One region of the Thermus tengchongensis genome, then DNA from elsewhere that is predicted to be linked to it. Evidence: riboswitches for the same ligand, from Rfam matches in the RefSeq annotation. Region 1 holds a riboswitch; the other holds the start of a gene.
The links. Region 1 has a riboswitch for cobalamin ahead of L1087_RS06200 (ABC transporter substrate-binding protein). Riboswitches for the same ligand answer to the same signal wherever they lie in the genome.
Positions count from the first base shown of each region.

Region 2: another riboswitch for cobalamin. It lies ahead of L1087_RS09515 (HoxN/HupN/NixA family nickel/cobalt transporter); the one in region 1 lies ahead of L1087_RS06200 (ABC transporter substrate-binding protein).

Region 1 is NZ_JAKEDU010000004.1:20,858-31,432, forward strand. It holds gene L1087_RS06190 (ABC transporter substrate-binding protein) at 1-839, opposite strand, end outside; gene L1087_RS06195 (ROK family protein) at 796-1,989, opposite strand; cobalamin riboswitch at 2,111-2,269, shown strand; gene L1087_RS06200 (ABC transporter substrate-binding protein) at 2,401-3,255, shown strand; gene L1087_RS06205 (FecCD family ABC transporter permease) at 3,259-4,287, shown strand; gene L1087_RS06210 (ABC transporter ATP-binding protein) at 4,274-5,026, shown strand; gene L1087_RS06215 (hypothetical protein) at 5,007-5,318, shown strand; gene L1087_RS06220 (SDR family oxidoreductase) at 5,443-6,180, shown strand; gene L1087_RS06225 (serine hydrolase domain-containing protein) at 6,315-7,481, shown strand; gene mntR (manganese-dependent transcriptional regulator MntR) at 7,463-8,134, opposite strand; gene L1087_RS06235 (DUF72 domain-containing protein) at 8,165-9,073, opposite strand; gene L1087_RS06240 (ArsR/SmtB family transcription factor) at 9,113-9,433, opposite strand; gene L1087_RS06245 (arsenate reductase (azurin) small subunit) at 9,680-10,162, shown strand; gene L1087_RS06250 (arsenate reductase (azurin) large subunit) at 10,175-10,575, shown strand, end outside.
Region 2 is NZ_JAKEDU010000007.1:108,252-118,826, forward strand. It holds gene cobO (cob(I)yrinic acid a,c-diamide adenosyltransferase) at 1-54, opposite strand, end outside; gene L1087_RS09505 (adenosylcobinamide-GDP ribazoletransferase) at 33-731, opposite strand; gene cobT (nicotinate-nucleotide--dimethylbenzimidazole phosphoribosyltransferase) at 735-1,745, opposite strand; cobalamin riboswitch at 1,822-1,983, shown strand; gene L1087_RS09515 (HoxN/HupN/NixA family nickel/cobalt transporter) at 2,077-2,736, shown strand; gene L1087_RS09520 (cobalt-precorrin-5B (C(1))-methyltransferase) at 2,733-3,833, shown strand; gene L1087_RS09525 (precorrin-8X methylmutase) at 3,826-4,524, shown strand; gene cbiE (precorrin-6y C5,15-methyltransferase (decarboxylating) subunit CbiE) at 4,526-5,743, shown strand; gene L1087_RS09535 (precorrin-2 C(20)-methyltransferase) at 5,740-6,390, shown strand; gene L1087_RS09540 (cobalt-precorrin-4/precorrin-4 C(11)-methyltransferase) at 6,357-7,127, shown strand; gene cobJ (precorrin-3B C(17)-methyltransferase) at 7,131-7,994, shown strand; gene L1087_RS09550 (cobalt-precorrin 5A hydrolase) at 7,987-9,078, shown strand; gene L1087_RS09555 (CbiX/SirB N-terminal domain-containing protein) at 9,075-10,187, shown strand; gene L1087_RS09560 (DUF3209 family protein) at 10,188-10,547, shown strand; gene L1087_RS09565 ((2Fe-2S) ferredoxin domain-containing protein) at 10,544-10,575, shown strand, end outside.

The sequences.
Region 1 (10,575 bases):
TCGGTGCCGGGCCTGAGCTTCAAGGTGGTGCTCATGTAGCCTGCGGCCCAGTCGCCCATGATGTTGAAGGCGGCTTTGCCCTGCACCACCCGGTCCACCGCCTGCTGCCAGGAAAGCCCGGCGGCGTCCTTGTTGGCGCAGTCCAGCACCTTGCCGAAGGTTTCCCACACCGCCACCGCCTTGGGGTCGGTGAACTTCAGCTTGCCGCTCCAGAGGTTGGCCCAGCCGTCCGCGCCCAAGGTGGCCAGGGCCACGCTCTCCCAGAGGTGCTGCTGGGTCCAGTTCTCCCCCAGGGCCAGGGGCGCCTCGAGGCCCTTCCGCTTCAAGGTCTGGCAGGTGGCGAGGAACTCCGCCCAGGTCTTGGGTGGGGTCACCCCCCATTCCTTCAGCTTGGCGGGGATGTACCACATGACGTTGGAGCGGTGGATGTTCACCGGCACGCTCCAGATGCCGCCCTTGTAGGAGAGGAGGTCAACGAGCCCCTTGGGGAAGGCCTGGAGCCAGCCTTCCTGCTTGAAGAGGGCGGTGAGGTCCTCCATGCGGTCGGCCACCACCCAGGTGCCGATGAGCTCCTGTCCCGCGTGCACCTGGAAGGTGTCGGGCGGGTCGCCGCCCAGCATGCGGGTCTTCAGCACCGCCTTGGCGTTGACCCCAGCGCCGCCGGTCACGGTGGCGTTGATCACCTCCACCCCGGGGTACTTCTGCTTGTAGAGCCGGATGAGGGCTTCCAAAGCCGGGCCCTCGTCCCCTGCCCACCACGAGAAGATCTCCAACTTGCCCGTTTGGGCCAGGGCGTTAAGCCCCAAGGCCACGCCGATCGCCAAAAGCCACTTCCTCATACCGACCTCCATTGCGACGTGGGCGTTCCGCCCACAGGCCGCCCAGCTCAAAAAACCTCGCCAAAAAGAGGCTGGCCCCCCCTACCGCTGGGGCCAGGTGGCCGTAGACCGAAGGGCGCACGGGGAGGTCCCGGTGGGCCTCCAAAAAGGCGTGGGTCCGAAGGGACTGACGCAGGGGGGCTTCCAGGTACGGGAAGAACTCCGCCGCCTTTCCCCCTACCACCACCAAGGCGGGGTCGTAGGCCACGGCCAGGTTGGCCAGGAAGCGGCCCAGGGCCTCCCCTAGGTGGCGGATGGCCTCGAGGGCCTTGGCCTCCCCCTCCTTGGCCTGCCGGAGGAGGGCCTCGAGGTCCTCCGCCTGGCCTCCCAGGGCCTGGTGGTGGGCCAGGAGGTTGCCCAATCCCAGCTCCGTTTCCAAGCACCCCCTGCGGCCACAAGCGCAGGTTTTTTCCCCCTGGCCCAGCCAATGGCCCACCTCCCCTGCGGCCCCGCCTGCTCCCCGGAGGAGGCGGCCTTCGGCCACCACCCCTACCCCCAAACCGGTGCTCAGGACCAGGTAGGCTAGGTTGGCCTCCCCGTGGAAGAAGACCTCAGAGAGGGCCGAGGCCTTGGCGTCGTTCTCCGCAGCCACCGGAAGGGGAAACTCCTGGAGGAGAGGCTTGAGGTCTAGGCCACGCCAGCCCAGGTTGGGGGCCAGAAGGAGGCGGTCTTCCACCACCACCCCAGGCAGGGTGAACCCCAGGCCCAAGGGCCCAGGCACGTGGGGCCAGACCTCGGCAAGAAGCCGTTCCAGACGTTCCTTGGGACCGGCCTCCCGGGGGTGGCGCCACTCCTTGGCCCACAGGACCTCCCCCCGCCAGTCCAGGGCCAGGAGCACTGTCCCCTCCACCCCGAGCTCCGCTCCCAGGGCGAAGCGGGCCCGGGGCCTGAGGTGCAGGAGGGTACCGGGCCGGCCCAGGGGAGGGGAGGTGGAGGCCCCTTCCTCCAGAAGGCCTTCCTGCAGGAGCTCGTCCACCAGGCGGCTGACCGCGCTCTTGGCCAGGCCTGTGAGGCGGGATAGGTCGGCCCGGGTGAGGGGGCCCTTGCGCAGGTATCCCAGGATGGCCCTGCGGTTCAGCCTGCGGATCTCCTGCGTGTCGCCCTTGCGCACCTCCCACCTCTTTAGTTCGTTCTCGGCACTAAGTAAAGCACGGGCGTGTTCCGGTGTCAAGGCCTTGTCAGTTCCCGGCCTTAGGCCTTAGCCTTTCCCTAAGGCCCGCTAGGGCCCCAAAGCCAGGTCCCGTTGCCCTGGTGCCTGGGCGCGTAGTCCAGGCTTAAAGTGGGGAAGTCCGGTGCAAGTCCGGCGCTGTCCCGCAACGGTAACCGGCCAAGCTTTGCGCCCCGCTTCGCAGGCCGGAAGCCCGAATACCTGCCAGGGCCGCCCGTCAGACCCCAAGGCGGGCACCTCACGCGGATGGGGGAGCGATGGGGGCTTAAGAGCCTTTTCGGCCCCTGCCGCTTTCCGGCAGGGGCTTTCCCTACCTCTCCCAGGCCTGGCCCTAGCGGCCTTAGGGAGGTAGGCATGAAGAAGCTACTGGCGTTTCTGACGGTCCTTCTGGCGCTGGCCTTCGCTTTTCCCCTTACCCTCACCGACGACCTGGGGCGCACGGTCACGGTCAAGGCGCCGCCCAAACGGATCGTCACCATGTTGCCCTCGGTGACGGAGACGGTGTGCGCCCTGGGGGCCTGCGATCGCCTCGTGGCCACCGACGACTACTCCGATTGGCCCGAGCGGGTGAAGGCCCTGCCCAAGGCCGGGGGGCTCTACAACCCCAACCCCGAGCTCATCGTGGCCCTTAAGCCGGACCTGGTCTTGGTTTCCAAGTACGGCCGGCTTTACGAGACCCTGGAGCGGGCGGGCCTTACCGTGTATGCGGTGCGCACGGAGACCTACGAGGACATCTTCCGCACCACCCGCACCTTGGGGAAGCTCCTGGGCCTCGAGGGCCAGGCGGAGCGCCTGGTGGCCCAGATCCAGCGGGAGGTGTACCAGGAGGAAGCCCGGGCGGCCAAGGCCAAGGACCGGCCGAGGGTCTACTACGAGATCGACCCTACCCCCTACACCGTGGGCCCGGAGAGCTTCATTGGGGTCCTCATCCAGAAGGCCCGGGGGGTAAATATCGTGCCTAAGGAGCTCGGGCTCTTTCCCAAGATCGCCCCGGAGTTCGTGGTGGAGAAGAACCCCGAGGTGATCGTGGCCACCTACCCGGGTGCCCTGGAAACCATCCGGACGAGGCCTGGATGGAGCCGGGTGCGGGCGGTCCAGACGGGGCGCATCTGCGTGTTCACTGGGGGCCAAGACAGCCTCCTGTCCCGCCCAGGCCCCCGGGTGGCCCAGGGGCTTAGGCTTCTGGTGGACTGCTTCCATGGACGCTAGGCCATGACCCAGGCCCTTCCTTTGGCCCTTAGGCGGAGCCTGGTCCTCCTGTGGCTGGTTTTCCTTCTGCTTGTGGCCCTGGTGCTGGGGGTGGCCCTAGGCACGGTTAGCCTTTCTCCCCTCGAGGTGGTTCAGGCCCTCTTGGGCCAGCGGGAAAACCCCATTGTCACCGAGATGCGCCTGCCCCGGGTCCTGGGGGGGATGCTGGTGGGGGCGGCTTTGGGGGTGGCGGGGGCGGCTTTCCAGGGGCTTTTCCGCAATCCTCTGGCCGACCCCTACCTCATGGGCTCGGCGGCGGGGGCAGCCTTCGCTGTAACCCTTCTGGCTAGCTTTCTGGGGAGTCTAGCCCCTGGCTTTGCCCAGCACGCTGTTTTTCAGGGCTTACCCCCCTCCGCCACCCTCTTCGGGTTCCTGGGGGCCTTTTCCGCCACCCTGCTCACCCTGGTCCTGGCGGGAGGAGCAGCCCGTACCGGGGAGCTGGTCCTGGCGGGGGTGGTGGTGGGGAGCGTCCTGACCGGGGCCACCACCTACCTGATGCTCCAGGACGCCGACCGGGTGCGGGCGGTGTTCGCTTACACCCTGGGGAATCTGGCCTTTTTGGGTTGGCCAGGGGTGAAGGTTCTGCTTCTCTTTTTCCTACTGGCCCTTCCCCCGCTTTTGCTGTTGGGCCGGGTGTTGAACGCCCTCCAGCTGGGGGAGGAGGTGGCCAAGAGCCTGGGACTGCCCCTAGAGGGCCTTAAGCTCTTTCTCCTTCTTACCGCAAGTCTCCTGGTGGCTGCAGCCGTGGCCCAGGCGGGGATCATTGGTTTCGTGGGGCTGATCACCCCCCACCTTTTGCGGCGGTTTCTGGGGGAGGATTACCGGTTGCTCCTGCCGGCCTCCGCCTTGGGCGGGGCGGTTCTGTTGGCCCTGGCGGACCTTTTGGCCCGCACCCTTACCCGGCCGGCGGAGCTTCCCGTGGGGGTGGTCACCACCCTTCTGGGGGGGCCCTTTTTCCTCTATCTGATGTGGAGGCGGCGTGGCAGGGCTTGAGGCCAGGGGGATCGTGGGTCCCTATGCCCTTTTGGGGGTGGACCTGGCCGTAAGGCCAGGGGAGTGGGTGGCCCTCCTAGGCCCCAACGGGTCGGGCAAGAGCACCCTTCTTAGGGTGATGGCGGGGCTTCTTTGGCCTAAGGCCGGGGAGGTCTTTTTGGAGGGAAAGCCCCTTCGGGCTTATAGGAGCTATGTCCGGGGCCGGCTCCTCGCCTACCTGCCTCAGGGGGGGCCTTACCCGGAGGGGCTTTTGGTGGAGGAGGTGGTGCGCCTGGGAAGGCTTCCCCACCTGGGCCTTTGGGGACGGGAGGGGCGGGAGGATGGGGAAGCGGTGGAGTGGGCCTTGGAGGTTACGGGGGCTTCCCGCTTCCGGGGCCGGTACCTGGGTAGCCTTTCCGGGGGGGAGCGCCAGCGCGTCCTTCTGGCCAGGGCCCTGGCGGCCAGGCCCCGTTACCTCCTTCTGGACGAGCCCACCACCTTCCTGGACTTGGAATACCAGGGGGGGTTGCTGGCCCTCCTGCGGGGCTTGGTCGCTAAGGGAATGGGGATTCTCGCCGTCCTCCACGACCCTAATCAGGCAGCCATGGCTGACCGGGTGGTGGTGCTCAAGGGGGGAAGGCTTTTGGCGGAGGGAAGGCCGGGGGCGGTTTTCACCGAGCCCCTTCTCCAAGGTCTTTATGGCCCTGGGATTCGGGTGGCCCACCTCATGGGGAGGCCCCATGTCTACTTGGACGGATAGGGCCAGGCTTTACATCCGGGGCCGCGCTTTCCTCCTGGACCTTGGGGAGGAGGTGGCCTTTTACACGGAGTCCGGGCCCAAAAGGGCCCGCTACCTCCTGGTGGGTAGGCTTTCCCTGCCCGAGCGCTTGCGGCTTGGCCTGCCCCGGGAAGGGGTTCTCCACTACCCTTTGCCGGTGGACCCCTTGGCCTTTGAGTGGGAAGGGGAAACTTTGATCCTTCCAGGGCTCAGGGTGTATCTGGGAGGGCCTCCGGCCTTTGTGGAAACCCCTTACTACGCCTGGCGGCTGTAGGGCTTGGGGTTGCCGAGCCCTCCGGGAGCTCCGAAGAGGGGCCCGCTAGCCCTTGACGGAGAGGCAGGCCACGGGGTAGGGTGAGCTTACCGACCATTCGGTCGCCAAACACGGGAGGTGGCGGATGCGGCTTAAGGACAAGGTGGTGCTGATCACGGGGGCGGCCCACGGGATCGGCCGGGCTACCCTGGAGCTCTTTGCCCGGGAGGGGGCCAGGCTGGTGGCCTGTGATCTGGAGGAGGAGCCCCTAAGGGAGGCGGCGGCAGCCACGGGGGCCTTGGCCCTTCCCATGGACGTGGCCGACCCTGCTTCGGTGAAGAGGGGGTTCCGGGAGGCCCTTCAGGCCATGGGCCGCCTGGACGGGGTGGTGCACTATGCCGGCATCACCCGGGATAACTTCCACTGGAAGATGCCCCTGGAGGACTGGGAGGCGGTGCTCCGGGTGAACCTCACGGGGAGCTTCCTGGTGGCCAAGGCGGCCTCCGAGGCCATGCGGGAGCGGAATCCTGGTTCCATTGTGCTCACCAGTTCCCGGGTGTACCTGGGTAACCTGGGGCAGGCCAACTATGCGGCTTCCAAGGCGGGGGTGGTGGGGCTTACCCGCACCCTGGCCCTGGAGCTCGGGCGGTACGGGATCCGGGTGAACGCCCTGGCTCCGGGGTTTATTGAAACTCGGATGACGGCTAAGGTACCGGAGAAGGTGCGGGAGAAGGCCATTGCCGCCACCCCCTTGGGCCGTGCCGGCCAGCCCATAGAGGTGGCCTACGCCGCCTTGTTCCTTGTTTCCGATGAGTCCAGCTTCATCACCGGCCAGGTACTCTTCGTGGACGGGGGTAGAACGGTGGGGGCCGCTCCTGCCTAAGGGTAGGGAGGCTAAGTACCCCGTCGTGGCTTGCGCCACGACGGGGGCCCCAAAGAGGGCATGAGCGCGCCGCTTTGGCTTTGACCGGTGGGGCAACCTTTGCGTGCGGATGCTTAGGTTCCTAAGGGGGAACCATGGATTTTTCCCGGCTGGATGGTTTTTTGAAGAGGCAGGTGGCTGAGGGCCTTCTTCCCGGGTACGTGGCCCTGGTGGCCCGGGGGGGAGAGGTGGTCTACCAGGGGGTGGGGGGGTATCTGGATCCCGAAAGGGCTCTTCCCATGCGGGAAGACGCTCTTTTCCGCATCTACTCCATGACCAAGCCATGGGTTTCCGCCCTGGCCCTCACCTTCCTGGAGGAGGGTAGCCTTTCCCTCATGGACCCTGTGGAAAAGTACCTGCCGGGGTTCGCCGGGGTCAAGGTGGGGCGGGAAGTGGGGGAGGAGGTGGCCCTCGAGGCCCTGAGGGCGCCGGTTACCGTTTATGACCTTCTGCGCCACACGGCGGGCTTTACCTATGGGGTCTTCTTCCGCTCCCCGGTGAAACGGCTCTACCTGGAGGCGGGGGTGGACCGGTTTGACCTTTCCCGGGAGGATTTTCTTGAGCGCCTGGCCGCTTTGCCCCTGCGTTTTCAGCCGGGAGAGGCCTTTGAGTATGGGCTTTCCACCGATGTGCTTGGACATCTTTTGGAGGTGCTTGCGGGGAGGAGCCTGGCGGAGCTCTTGGAGGAACGGGTGTTCGCTCCCTTGGGGATGCGGGACTCGGGTTTTTGGGCCAGGGATCCCACCCGTTTGGCAAAGCCCTTTCCCCAGGACCCGGAAACGGGCAGGTCCATCCGCCTCATCCCTGTGGAAGCGGAGCCCCCCCGGTATGCGGGGGGCCTGGGCGGGGTGAGCACGGCCTGGGACTACCTGCGGTTCCTGGAGGCCCTGCGCACGGGCCGGGGTGTGTTGCACCCGAGCCTGTGCCGCCTCATGACCCAGGACCACCTGGGCCCCCTTTACGAGGCCGGGTTGCGGCGGGGCCTCGAGTACGCCCCAGGCCCGGGCTACGGCTTCGGCCTGGGGGTGGCGGTGCGTTTGGGCCCTGGGGGTCTGGCTCCGGGAAGCCCCGGGGACTTCTACTGGTGGGGGTTTGCCGGCACCTACTTCCTGGTGGATCCCGCCCTAGAACTGAGCGCCTTGCTTTTCACCCAAGCCCCCAATCTCCTTTCCGTGTTGGAACCGGAAAAGGCTCTTCACTCCCGGCTTGGGCAGCGGCTTGGCCTGGCCTTCCGCACCCTGGTTTACGGGACCTTTTCCTGAAGGGCCTCCACCCCAACCGCCTGGGCCAGCTCCTCGGGAAGGCGCAATACCTCCCCGGCCATTTCGATGCCCACCCCATCTCCTTTCTCCACCACCCTCAGGACCTTTCCGGGAACCAGGCCCAGCTTGGCCAGGAGGTTGAGGGTGCCCCGGTCCTGGGCCAGGGCCCGCACCACCCGGGCCTCCCCCAAGGGAGCCTGAGAGAGGGGCAGGGCTCGGGCTTCCGGCAGGGCCAGGTCCTTGGTGGGGATGGGGTCCCCGTGGGGGTCAAAGGGAGGGTGGCCTAAGAGCTCGGCGATCCTTTCCTCAAAGACCTCGCTGATCACGTGTTCCAGCCTTTCCGCCTCCAGGTGGACCTCTTCCCAACCGTAGCCCAGGGCCTGGTGCAGGTAGGCCTCGAGGAGCCGGTGGTGCCTTAAGACCTCCAGGGCAATCCGCCGCCCGGCCTCGGTGAGCCGGGCCCCCTGGTAAGGGGCATGCTCCACCAGGCCCAAGGCCGTGAGCTTCTTGAGCATCTCCGTCACCGAGGGGGGTTTAACCCCCAAGCGCTCGGCAAGCGCCTGGGTGGGCACCGGGCCTTGCCGCTCCGCCTCCAGGAGGAAAAGCTGCTTCAGGTAGTCCTCCTGGGCCTCGGACAAGGGAGGGCGCGCCATCCCCCTCAAGGTAGCATGAAACCCTAGGGGTTAAAGGAGCTTCTTGGTCCAGGGAGGAGGTCCTAGGCCCAGGAGGCCTTTAAGCCCCATGGCGGCCTCCACCCCCTGGGTGCCGTAGTTGTTGTTGAAGATGACGAAAACCGTCTCGGCCTTCTCCGCCAGGGTCAGGGTGGCTTGGGCCAGGTCCTGAAGCTCCTCTTCCGAGTAACGCCAGTTGAAGCGCTCGTAGGGCTTCCGGTGCGGGCCTTTCCAGGACTCCCTGTTTCTCCCGTGGCATCGGAGCACCGCCACGGGGTGGGTGGGTTCCAGGACCCGGGGTGGGGCCTCGGGGTGGGGTGGGGCATCCACGCTCACGTGGATGAGGCCGAGCCGCTCCAGTTCCTTCCTCACAAATCCCCAGGCCACGTACCACTTGGGGTTGCGGAACTCCACTGCCACCCAGTAGCCTTGGGTCCTTTCCGCTAAATATTCCAGGTAATGGAAGCTTCGGGGTTTAGGTTCGGTCCAGGGCGGAAGGCCAAAGTGCAGATAGCCCAACTTGCCAGCTTGCCTAAGGGGCCCGATGGCGGAGAAAAAACGGTTCCAGGCTTCCTCGATCACCTCCTTGGGCACCTCCCTCTGCGCCAAGTGGCCTTCCGATTTGGGCAGGAGGGAGCGCAGATCCTTGGGAAGGGTAGAGGCCTCGAGGCCGTGCCCGGTAAAGGCGGAAAAAGCCTTCACGTGGAAGAGAAAGCCCGCTGGGGTCCTCTCTGCCCATTTCGCCACCACCTCCCGCCGGGGTAGGGCGTAGAAGGTGCTGTCCACCTCCACGGTGTCAAAGTGCTCCGCATAGTAGCGGAGGCGCTTCTCGGGATGGTGGCGTACCTCGGGAGGATACCACCCGGAGGCGAGGAGGGTTTCGTCCGTCCAGCTGGCGGTCCCCACCCGGATCTCTCCCATGGCCTCATGGTGGCAGGGGTGGGGGTTTTAGACAAGCGCTTACCCCGCCTTGGCGGCGGCCCTTTCCGCTTGGCGGGCCAGGTGGAGGAGCTCGTGGGCTAGGGCCTCGAGGCCCCCTGGCTTAAGGCGGAAATAGGTCCAACGCCCCACCCGCACGCCCTCCACCAGCCCGGCTTCGCGAAGGATTTTGAGGTGGTGGCTTACCGTGGGGCCCGAAAGCCCGGTCTTCTCCTTCAGATGGCAAAAGCACACCCCGTAAGCGGTGCCGCAACGGGGGTCAAAGGCGGTGTGCTCGTCGGGAAGCTCCGCCAGGAGGCGGACGATGGTTAACCTGGCAGGATGCGCCAGGGCTTCGGTCAACTTAAGGGCCACATTGGGGCGGCCGGGCGCTGGATCACAAGCCATCAGGCTATACTTTAACAAAGGTCCCTCGTTTGGGAAAGGATGCTTATGATAAACGCGAGATTCCTCATGCCTGTGAGGGCCCATCGGGAGGGCGGAGACAACCCAATACCCTTGTTGGGTATAAGGACCGGTATCAAAAGAGATTGACAAAAGTCCCTTGCGTTTGATAGTCTTCAACTGTACCCAAGGAGGTGTGTGGCTATGACGCAAACCTTGTCGCGTAGGCGGTTTGTCAAGCTGACGGCGGCGGCCACCGCCCTCTTCACCGCAGGGGGCAAGGCCCAGTTGGGGTACGCGCCCAGCCTTACGTACCCGGCGGTAAAGGTGGCCAACGTTGCTCAGGTGAAAACGGGCCAGCCCATCATCTTCAACTACCCCGATGCCTCGGCACCCGCCATTTTGGTCAAGCTGGGCAAGCCGGCTATCGGCGGCGTGGGCTCGGGGCGGGACATCGTGGCCTTCTCGGCCCTTTGCACCCACATGGGCTGCCCGGTGCAGTACGAGGGGGGAAGGTTCATCTGCCGGTGCCATTACTCCATGTTCGACCCCGCCAAGGCCGGGCAGACCTACCAGGGCTTGGCCAGCTCCTGGCTTCCCCAGATTCCTTTGCGCATAGATGGCAAGGGTGATATTTACGCGGTGGCTGTGGCCGGTCTCATCTGGGGCCGGGTTAAGAACGTGTAGGAGGTGTAGGGTATGGCGCTTCTTCCCCGAAGGGACCAGCTTCCCATTCCTCCCAAGAACGCTCGGGTGTACAACACGGTGTGCCAGTACTGCAACGTGGGTTGCGGCTATAAGGTGTACGTTTGGCCCGTGGGCGAGCAGGGCGGCTTGAAGCCCAACCAGAACGCCTTTGGTCTGGACCTCTCCCAGGCCCAGCCGCCCTTGGCCGGCCAGAGCTACACGGAGACCATGCACGCGGTCACCGTGGGCAAGGACGGCCGCCAGTACCACGTGGTGATGGTTCCTGCCAAGGATAGTCCCATCAACCGGGGTAACTACTCCATTCGGGGTGGTACCAACGCCCTCACCGTGTGGAGCCTGGACCGGGGTACCCGGGACCGTCTCCTCTACCCCCTCCTTCGGGTGGGGGATCA
Region 2 (10,575 bases), on a different contig from region 1:
CCGCCTCTCCCCTTGCGGCTTGGCGTAGGGCTTCACCCGCTTAGGCTCCTCCACAGGGCATAGCCTACCAGGCCCCCCAGCTCCGAAAGGGCGATCATGGCCCCCAGCACGTCCCCGTTCACCCCCCCAAGCCTCCGCGCCGCCAGGTGGGCGACCCCCCAGGCCGCCAGGAGGGCCAGGAGGGCGGGCCCCGGGTAGAGGAGGGGGAAGGGCAGGGCCAGGAGGAAGGGGGGAAGCACCGGGCCGCCACGGATCAGCCCCGCCATCCCCGGGTGCAGGAGGGGGTAGCGGTTCAGGAAGGGCAGGATGGCAAAGCGGGCGAAGCCGGGAAGGAGGAGGAGGAAAAGGGGATCCCGCACCAGGGCCAGGGCCTGCCAGAGGAGGAGGAGGTACACCCCGCCCACCCCGAAGGCGAAGGCCCCCAGGTGGGGGTCCTTGAGGAGGCGGAGCCGCTCCTCCCTGGGCCTGGCCCCGAGAAGGGCGTCGGCGGCGTCCAGGAGGCCGTCCAGGTGCAGGAAGCCCGTGAGCCCCAGGAGGAGGGCCAGGGCCAAGGCGGCGAAGAGCCCCTCGGGGAGGGGGAGGAGGGCCAGGAGGGAGAGGGGAAGCCCCAGGGCGTAGCCCGCCACGGGGAAGAAGGCGGTGCTCCGCCGGAACTCCTCCGGAAGGGCCTCCTTGGGGGCCAGGGGAAAGACGGTGAGGAGGGCAAGGGCCAGGCGCAGGGTCCGCCGCATGGGCTAAAGGCGGTCGGAAACCCCCGCCTCCTCAAAGGTGGCCATGTGCAGGATGCGGGCCGCAGCCCGGAGGAGGGGCATGGCCAGCACCGCCCCCGTCCCCTCCCCCAGGGCCAGGTCCAGGTCCAAGAGGGGTTCCAGCCCCAGGGCCTCGAGGATGGGCCGGTGCCCCGGCTCCCGGGAGAGGTGCCCGGCAAAGAGGTTTTCCTTTAGGCCAGGCTCCAGCCGCCAGGCCAAAAGGGCCCCCGCGGAAACGGGAAACCCGTCCAGGACCAGGGGAAGCCCCGCCCGGTACCCTTCCAGGTACACCCCGGCGATGGCCAAAAGCTCCAAGCCCCCCACCTCCGCGGCCACCTCCAAGGGTCCCATCCCCGGGCGCAGGCGGGCAAGGGCCTTCGCCACCGCCTCCCGCTTGCGCTTTAGGCCCTCCTCCCCCACCCCCGTGCCCCGGCCCACCACCCTCTCCGGGGGGAGGCCCAGAAGGGCCGCGGTGAGGGCGCTGGCCGCGGTGGTGTTGCCGATGCCCATGTCCCCCGCCGCCAGCAGGGTGGCCCCTTCCGCGATGGCCAGACGGGCGGCCTCCCGGCCCGCCTCCAGGGCCTTTTCCGCCTCCTCCAGGGTCATGGCCGCCTCCCGGGCCAGGTTTCCCGTGCCGGGGCGCACCTTGCGCCTCAGGAGCCCGGGGTGGTCGGGGAGCTCCCCCTTGACCCCCACGTCCAGGACGTAGACCCGGCAGTCCGCCACCGCCGCCAATTGGTTGATGGCCGCCCCGCCCCGGAGGAAGTTCAGGACCATCTGGCGGGTGACCTCCTGGGGGTAGGCGGAGACCCCCTCCGCCACCACCCCGTGGTCGGCGGCGGCCACCACCACCGCCCCGGGCCCCAGCTCCGGCTGGACCCTTCCCTGGAGGGCGGCCAGCCTAAGGGCCACCCCCTCCAGCCGGCCCAGGGAGCGGGGAGGCTTGGTGAGGCGCTCCAAGCGCATTTGGGCTGCGTGCAGGATTTCGTGGTTCATACGCCCCAACTTTAGGCGACGGCCACCCTTGACAGCAAGACCCCACGGAAGCACAATGGGCTCAGGCCCTCAGGCAAGGGCCCATGCGGCCGGGGTGCCCTAGGACCCGGATGTCCTGGGGCGCAAAAGGGGGAAGACCGGTGAAAGTCCGGCGCTGTGCCGCAACGGTAACCGGCCCAACCCACGACCTGCCCACTAGGCCGGAAGCCCGAATACCCGCCCCGGTGCGCGCCTCACCTGCCCCCGAGCAGGGGTGAAAGGAGGCGGAGATGCGTGAAACAGCATTTTCCCGGCATAGGACCCTTTGCTCCCGTTGCCAAGGGAGTACCCCATGAGCGGCCTCGAGCTCTTGGCCGTGGCCTTGGGGATGCGCCACGGGGTGGACCCTGACCACCTGGCGGCCATAGACGGCGTTTCCCGCCTGCGCCCCTCACCTTGGAACGGGGTCCTCTTCGCCTTGGGGCACGGGGCTGTGGTCACCCTTTTGGCCTTTCCCGCAGCCACTCTCCTAGCCCAGGTGGACCTAGAAGCCCTGCACCTTTCCGTTTGGCTCCTCCTCCTGGTGGCGGGCGTGAACCTCTACCGGCTCCTACGCCCACGGGAGGAAGTTCCGGCGAGACTCCCCATCCCCAACCCTCTCCTTTTGGGCCTCCTCTTCGGCCTGGGCTTCGAGACGGCCAGCCAGCTTTCCGCTCTGGCCTTGACAGCGGAGCTCTCCCCCTTGCGGCTCGGGCTCTTTTTCACCTTGGGCATGCTCCTAGTGGACGGGGTGGACGGCCTCCTGGCGAGCCGCCTGCAGAACCTGGCCCAAAACTCCTCCAAGGCCCAGCGGGCTAGCCGCTTTCTAGGCTGGGCTGTGGTGGCCTTAGCCTTGGGCCTGGTGCTGGCCGAGGTGGGGGGTGTGGATCTCGAGGCCCTAAGCCTTCCCCTAGGCTTAGGACTTTTCGCCCTTCTGGTTTCCCTGCGCCTTTACGCCCTGCGCCCAGCATGAGCCACCCTTACCCACCCCCTAGGGACAAACGGGGAAGCCGCATCGGCTTCACCACGGGGGCCAATGCCGCTGCAGCAGCCAAAGCAGCCGCCTTAGCCCTTCTAGGAGAACCGCCCCGGGAGGTGGACATCTGGCTTCCCGCAGGCTGGCGGCAGCGCTTCGTCGTCTCCCGGCTGGAGCCGAGGAAAGAGGGCTTCCTGGCCGGGCTCATCAAGGACGCGGGGGACGACCCAGACGTAACCCACGGGGCGGAGATCCAGGCCTACGTTACCTTTGCCAGCGCCGACACCCTGGAGGGAGGGGAGGGTGTAGGGGTGGTGACCAAACCGGGCTTAGGGGTGCCGGTGGGCGAGCCTGCCATCAACCCCGTGCCCCGGCGGATGATCTGGCAGGCGGTGCGGGAGGTAACGGACCGCCCCTTGCGGGTAGTCATCGCCATTCCCGGAGGGGAGGAGCTGGCCCGAAAGACCCTGAACCCCAGGCTAGGGATCCTAGGGGGGCTTTCCGTCCTGGGAACCACCGGGGTGGTAAAGCCCTACTCCACCAGCGCCTTCCGCATGAGCGTGGTCCAAGCGGTGGGGGTCGCCCGGGCCAACGGGCTTCTGGAGATTGCCGCCACCACCGGGGGGAGGAGTGAGCGCTTTGCCATGCGCCTCCTCCCCCACCTTCCGGAGATGGCTTTCATTGAGATGGGGGACTTCGTAGGGGATGTGCTCAAAGCGGCCAAGAAGGTGGGGATCGAGGTGGTGCGTGTGGTGGGAATGATCGGGAAAGTATCCAAGATGGCCGACGGCAAGACCATGACTCACGCCGCGGGGAGCGAGGTCAACCTCCCCCTCCTCCTCCGCCTGCTAAGGGAGGCGGGGGCTGGTAGCAGGGCTCTCAAGGAGGCTGAGGGCGCGGCCACCGCTCGCCGTTTTTTGGAAATTGCTCTGGAGGAGGGGCTCGATGGGTTCTTCCTCAACCTCACACGCCTGGCCCAGGAGCGGTTGCAGGCCTACATCGGTCCCAGGCCTTTGGTGAGCGTGGCCCTCACGGACTTCGAGGAGGGGCGGTGCCTCGCCGCCTGGCCCGATCGGGAGGTTTACCGTGGATGAGCTTGTCCGGAAACGGCAAAACCCCGCTCACCAGCTCACCCCTAAGGGGCGGGCCATCGAAGAGGAAAGCTTCCGCATTGTGGACGAGGAGGCCGGCCCCCATGGGTTCTCCCCCTGGGAGTGGCCCATCGTTAGGCGGATGATCCACGCCACCGCAGACTTCGAGTACAAGGACCTCACCCGCTTCCGCCCGGGAGCTGTGGAGGCGGGCCTGGAGGCCCTGAAGGGAGGGGCGAGGATCCTGGTGGATGCCCGCATGATTGCCTGCGGCCTCAACCCTGAAAGGCTACGCATCTTTGGCAACGAGGTGGTGGAGCTTCTCTCCCACCCCGAGGTGGTGGCCCGCGCCCAGACCACAGGAGGCACCCGGGCCGAGACCGCCGTGGCCTACGCAGAGGAGAAGGGCCTCCTGCAAGGGGCCATCGTGGGGGTGGGCAACGCCCCTACCTTCCTCCTGGCCCTGGTGGAAGCCATCCGCCGGGGGGCTAGGCCCGCCCTGGTCCTGGGGATGCCCGTGGGGTTCGTGAACGTGGCCGAGGCCAAACGGGCTCTCATGGAAGCCCCGGTGCCCTGGATCGTCACGGAGGGGCGCAAGGGTGGGTCCACCTTGGTGGTGGCTGCCCTCCACGCCCTAATCCGCCTGGCCGCGGACGGTGGGGTGGACACCTCCCGCACCCTGAGGGGAGGGTAGGATGGCCGGGGTCTACCTCATCGGCCTGGGGGCTCGGGGGCGGGAGGGCCTGAGCCTGGCCGCTTCCCGCAGGGTGGCCGAGGCTGAGGTGCTGGTGGGGGGAAGGCGGCACCTGGCGGCTTTTCCTGAGCATCCTGGGGAGAAGATGCCCCTGGGGGATTTGGAAGCCGCCTTGGACCTGGCGGCCAAGCGGGTGGCCGAGGGGAAGCGGGTGGCCTTCCTGGCCTCGGGGGATCCCCTTTTCTTCGGCATGGGCCGGAAGGTCCTGGCCCGGTTTCCCGAGGCAGAGATATACCCCGCCCCCACGGCTTTCCAGGAGGCCTTTGCCCGGCTGAGGCTTCCCTGGGACGAGGCCCGCTTTTTTTCCGTGCACGGAAGGCCCCTGGCGGGAGTCCTCCTGGAGGCAAGCCTTTCCCGCCTCAGCGTGGTCTACACCGATCCGGAGAACACCCCAGCCCGGGTGGCCGAAGCCCTCCTGGCCATGGGGGCCCGGGGCTTCCGGGCCTACGTGGCCGAGCGGTTGGGGGAAGAGGGGGAGAGGGTGAGGGGTTTCGGGAGCCTGGAGGAGGTGGCGAAGGAGGCCTTTCAGGACCCCAATGTGCTCATCCTCGAGGCCAACGGACCCCTTCCTCCTCGGCTCGGTTTCTTCCGGGACGAGCTGTTCGAACAGCGGACCCCGAAGCGGGGCCTCATCACCAAGCGGGAAGTACGGCTCCTGGCCTTGGGCCTCCTGGCCCTTCCCCCGGACGGGATCCTTTGGGACATCGGAGCGGGAACGGGTAGCGTGGGGCTCGAGGCCGCCCGGATTGCCCCTTGGGGATGGATCTATGCGGTGGAGAAGAACCCGGAGTCCTGGCCTCATATTCTGGAAAACGCCCGCCGGTTCGGGGTCCACAACCTCACCCTAGTCCGGGGGGAGGCCCCTGGGGCCCTAAAGGGCCTGCCTGCCCCCCACGGGGTCTTCGTGGGGGGCAGCGGAGGGGAACTGCCCAGCATCCTGGAGGAAAGCCTCCTGGCCCTAAGGCCCGGAGGCCGCCTGGTGGTGGCCGCCCTTACCCTGGAAAACCTCTCCACCGCCTACGGTTTCCTGCGGGGCACAGGGCTTCCCCTGGAGGGCATCCAAGTGCAGGCGAACCGCTTGGTGCCCACAGGCCCCTACTTCCGGCTGGAGGCGCAGAACCCCACCCTGCTGCTGGCGGTGACCAAGGAGGGAGGATGAGGCTTTACCTAATCGGCGTAGGCCCAGGGGATCCAGAGCTCCTCACCCTCAAGGCGGTCCGGCTCCTCCGGGAACTCCCCGTGCTCTTCTACCCCCTGGAGGAGGGACGGGAACCCTTGGCCCTGAACATCGCCCGGCCCCACATCCCCCAGGGGAAGCCCCTCCTGCCGGTACCCCTCTTCACCGGGGGGGATCGGGAACGGGCAGAGGTGGCCCGACGGGAAGCGGCCAGGCGCATTAGGGAAGCCCTGGCCTGGTACAGGGAAGGAGGGTACCTGGTCCTGGGGGACAGCCTTCTCTACGCCTCCCCCTTCCATCTCCTTCCCCTCCTGGAGGGGATCAGGGTGGAGGTGGTGCCTGGGATCAGCGCCCACCAGCTGGCTGCGGCCCGGCTGAGCCGTCCCCTAGCCATGGGGGAGGAGGGGTTCGCAGTCCTTTCGGGATTGAAGCCCCCCGAGGACCCTGAGGGCTTGGCCCGTTTCCGTACACTCCTCTTCTACAAGGCCAAGCGGGCCAAGGAGATCGCCGCACTCTTTCCCAATCGGGAGGCCCATGTGTTCCGGAGGCTGGCCATGCCCGGGGAAAGGCAACTTTCCCCAGAGGAGGTGGAGGGATGGGACTACTGGACCCTGCTCCTGGTGCGCTGAAGGTTTACGTGGTGGGAGGTGGTCCGGGGGATCCCGAGCTTCTCACCGTGCGGGGAGCAAGGCTTCTTGCCCAGGCCCGCTTCGTCCTCTACACGGGAAGCCTGTTCCCAGAGGAGACCCTGCGGGGGCTGGCCCCCCAGGCGGAGCTCGTGGACTCCAAGGGGATGGTCCTCGAGAGCATCGTGGAGCGCCTTCACTACGAGGCGGAAAGGGGAGGGGTGGTGGTGCGCCTCCACTCGGGGGATCCCAGCCTCTACGGCACCCTCCTAGAGGAACGGGAGGCCCTTGAGGCCCTAGGGGTAAGGGTGGAGGTGGTCCCAGGGGTGACGGCGGCTTTTGCCCTGGCTGCCCGGGCAGGAGTAGCTCTCACCGCCCCCGGGGTGGCCCAAGCGGTGGCCTTTGCCCGGCTTGGGGTGCGCACCCCGGTACCCGAAGGGCAGTCTCCAGGGGCCCTGGCACGGCGGGGCCTGACCTTGGCTCTCTACCTCTCGGGGATGCATCCCAAGACCCTGGCCCGGGAGCTCTTGGAGGCAGGTCTACCCGAGGACACCCCGGTCCTCTTCGGCCACAGGGTGGGGCAAGCGGGTGAAGAGGTGGGCTGGAGCGATCTCTCGGGCCTGGGAACCCTTCCTCCCCGGGACACCACCGTCTACCTGGTGGGGGAGGCCCTGAAGGCTCGAGGGGTGCGGAGCCGGCTTTACGCCCCTGGCTTCCGGCACCGATTCCGCAGGAGGTGAGGCATGGGCGAGCTTTACCTGGTGGGCATGGGGCCCGGGAACCTGGGAGGGCTCACCCTCCGGGGCCGGGAGGTCCTGGCTATGGCCGAGGTGGTCATCGGCTACAGCACGTACATTCGGCTCCTGGAGGGGATGGGGCTCCTGGCGGGCAAGGAGGTGGTGCGCAAGGGGATGACGGAGGAACTGGACCGGGCAGAGGAGGCCTTGGGAAGGGCCTTGGGGCACAGCCGGGTGGCCTTGGTCTCAGGGGGGGACCCTGGGGTGTACGGCATGGCCGCTCCGGTACTGGAACTTCTAGAGGAACGGGGCTTCCGCCGGGCAGACGAGGGGGTGGGCCTTCCTGGGCGGTTCCTCCTGGGGGAGAAGGAGGTGCGCCTGGAGGTGGTTCCCGGGGTCACCGCGGCCAATGCGGTAGCCAGCCTTTTGGGGAGCCCCTTAGCCCACGACACCTGTCTCTTGAGCCTATCGGACCTCCTTACCCCCTGGCCCCTCATCGAGCGCCGCCTACACGCGGCGGGAATGGGGGACTTCGTGGTGGTCCTCTACAACCCCCAGTCCAAGCGCCGGACCTGGCAACTCAGGCGCAGCGCAGAGATCCTCCTGGGCTACCGGCCCCCCAACACCCCCGCCGCCCTGGTGAAAAGCGCCTACCGGGAACGGCAGGAGGTGCACCTCACCACCTTGGAGGGCCTCCTGGAAGCGGAGGTGGGGATGCTGACCACGGTGGTGGTAGGCAATGCCCAAAGCCGCCTCTACGAGGGCCTCTTCATCACCCCGCGGGGCTATGCCCTCAAGTACGACCTGGAAACGGGGGAGGCCCTGCCGGGAGAGGTTCCCGGCATGGCCTTGCGGAGGGGAAATGGCTGAGCAGGGTCCCTTGCGCCCCGAACGGGTAGCGGTTTACACCTTGACCCTACCCGGCCTGAAAGTGGCCCAGCGGGTGGCGGAAGCCTTGCCGGGAAGCACCCTTTACCTGGCCGCCAAGTACAGGCACCTGGCCCCCAGCGCCGTGCCCGTGGAAGAGCCCCTTAGGGACCTTTTGGGCCGCACATGGAGCCTCCACGACGGGCACATCTTCGTCATGGCCGCAGGGATCGTCCTCCGGGCCATCGCCCCCCTGGTCCTGGACAAACGGGTGGACCCTGCGGTGTTGGTGGTGGACCTCAAGGGCCGCTACTTCGTTCCCCTCTTGGCAGGGCATCTAGGAGGGGCGAACCCCCTAGCCCGCTACCTGGCGGCGGCCTTAGGGGGAGAAGCGGTCCTCACCACGGGAACCGACAGCGTGGGCGCGCCAGCCCCGGATCTCCTAGCCAAAGCCTTGGGGGCCTGGGTGCCTGACTGGAAGCCCCTGAAGGAGGTCTCTGCTCTCCTGGTGGACGGGAGGCCCGTGGGCTTCTACTCCGACTGTGCCCACCTGGGCCCCCTTGCCCGCTACCCCATGGTCCGTCTCCTGGAGGCGCCGCCCTGGGAGGAAAGCCCTTTGGGGGTAGAGGGGCTCGTCCTCTTCACCGTCCGTCGGCCCCCGCCCTTACCCTTCCCCACCTTCCTGGCCCATCCTCGGTGCCTGGTCCTGGGAATCGGATGCAACCGGAACACCCCCACGGAGGAGATCCGGCGGGAGGTCTGGGGCTTCCTGGAGGAGGAGGGCTTCGCCCGGGAAAGCCTCCTCAAGCTGGCCACCGCCGAGCTCAAGCGGGACGAGGTGGGGCTTTTGGCCTTCGCGGAGGAGGCTGGGCTTCCCCTGGCCTTCCACTCCCGGGAAACGCTGAACGCTCAGCCCATCCCCAACCCTTCAGAGGCCGTTTTCCGGCACACGGGGCTTTGGGGGGTAGCGGAAGCTGCCGTTTTGGCGGAAGGGGCCAGGCTTTTGGTGGAAAAGCGGAAGCGGGGCAACCTCACCCTGGCCTTGGGGGTGCTCCCCCTGGCCCTTCCCGAGGAGGCCCTGCCGTGAAGGCCCTCCTGGTAGCCCACGGCTCCCCGGACCCCCGGGCCAAAGCCCTGGCCCGGGTCCTGCAAAAGGGGCTTGCACGGCGGCTGGGGACAGAGGTCCACCTGGGGTTCATCGAACACGACCGGCCCACCCTTCTCGAGGCCGCCAGGAACCTTGGAGCCGAGGGAGGCGGGGTGGTCCTCCCCCTCCTTCTCCTAGGGGGCGGGCACCTGAAAGCCGACCTTCCCCTGGCCCTGGAGGTAGCACGAAGGGAACACCCCGGGGCCCGCTTCCTCCTGGCCCGGGCCCTGGGGCTCCACCCCGCCCTGGTGGCCCTCTGGGCGGAGAGGCTGAGGCGGCGGGGTGCCACCGGGGAAGACGGGGCGGTACTGGTCCTCCGAGGGGGTACGGACCCAGGGGCCAACGCGGAAGGAGCAGCCCTGGCCCGGCTCATCGAGGAAAAGGCCGGCCTCCCCGTACTCCCCGCCTACGCCAGCCGGGCCCGGCCCACCCCCGCCGAGGCCTTGGCCCGCCTGGCCGCCTACCGACCCCGGAGGGCCTTCCTCCTCCCCCACCTCTTCTTCCGGGGGGTGGTGGAGGGGCGAGTGGCGGCGCGGGCCCACCGCTTTCCTGTGGAACTCCTGCCTCCCCTTATGGGCCACCCGGGGGTTGTGGAGGCCCTTTCGGACCGGTACCGGGAGGCCCTGGAGGGAGGGTACGCCCCCTGCGACACCTGCCGCTACCGCTTCCCCATAGGCCGCTTCGCCCCCCGGCGGGAAGCCCAGATCGCGGGGCTCCGGGCCCTGCGCCACGCCCTCTTCGCCCCAGGCCGCCACCCCCACGGCCCCTTCACCCACCTCCTCCTCTGCACAGGGGAGAGTTGCCGGGAAGGAGGCGCTCTAGATCTCCTGCGGGAGTTGGAAAGCATTACCATGGATCTACGTCAAAGAGGCTACCTACAGCTCACCCCCACTCCCTGCTTGGGCCGTTGCGGCCGGGGACCCGTCCTCATCGCCTACCCCGAAGGGGTGGTCTACGGGGGGCTAGCCCCCCCTGACCTCCTCCCTCTCCGGCGGGCGCATCTGGAGGGAGGCGAGATCTATGCGCCAAAGCTCTTGGAGGTGATCTAAATGGCATGCCACGAGCTCTCGGCCCTGAAGGTTGCCCTGGGGGAGATACTGGAGAAGGAACCCCACGATTTGGAGCACGAGCGCCAGGAGCTGGCCCCTATCCTGGCGGGGCGCCCGGAACTCCGGGTCCTTCTGGAGGCGAAAACCCTGCCCGGGATGCGCCGGGGTCTAGAAGCGGCCTTGGCACATTTGGAGGCCAACGATCCCGGGGACGACCCCTACCACCGAGGCCTCCTTCTGGCCACCGAAGGCGCCCTCCTCCGGCTTCGAAGCCTGGAAGCAGAGCTGGAGCGGTTCTTCCAGGACCTGGACCTCCTCCACGAGAGGCTCCACCGGCTCTTCCCCAGGAGGCGAGGATGAAGCCTTTCCGCCGGCACATCTTCGTCTG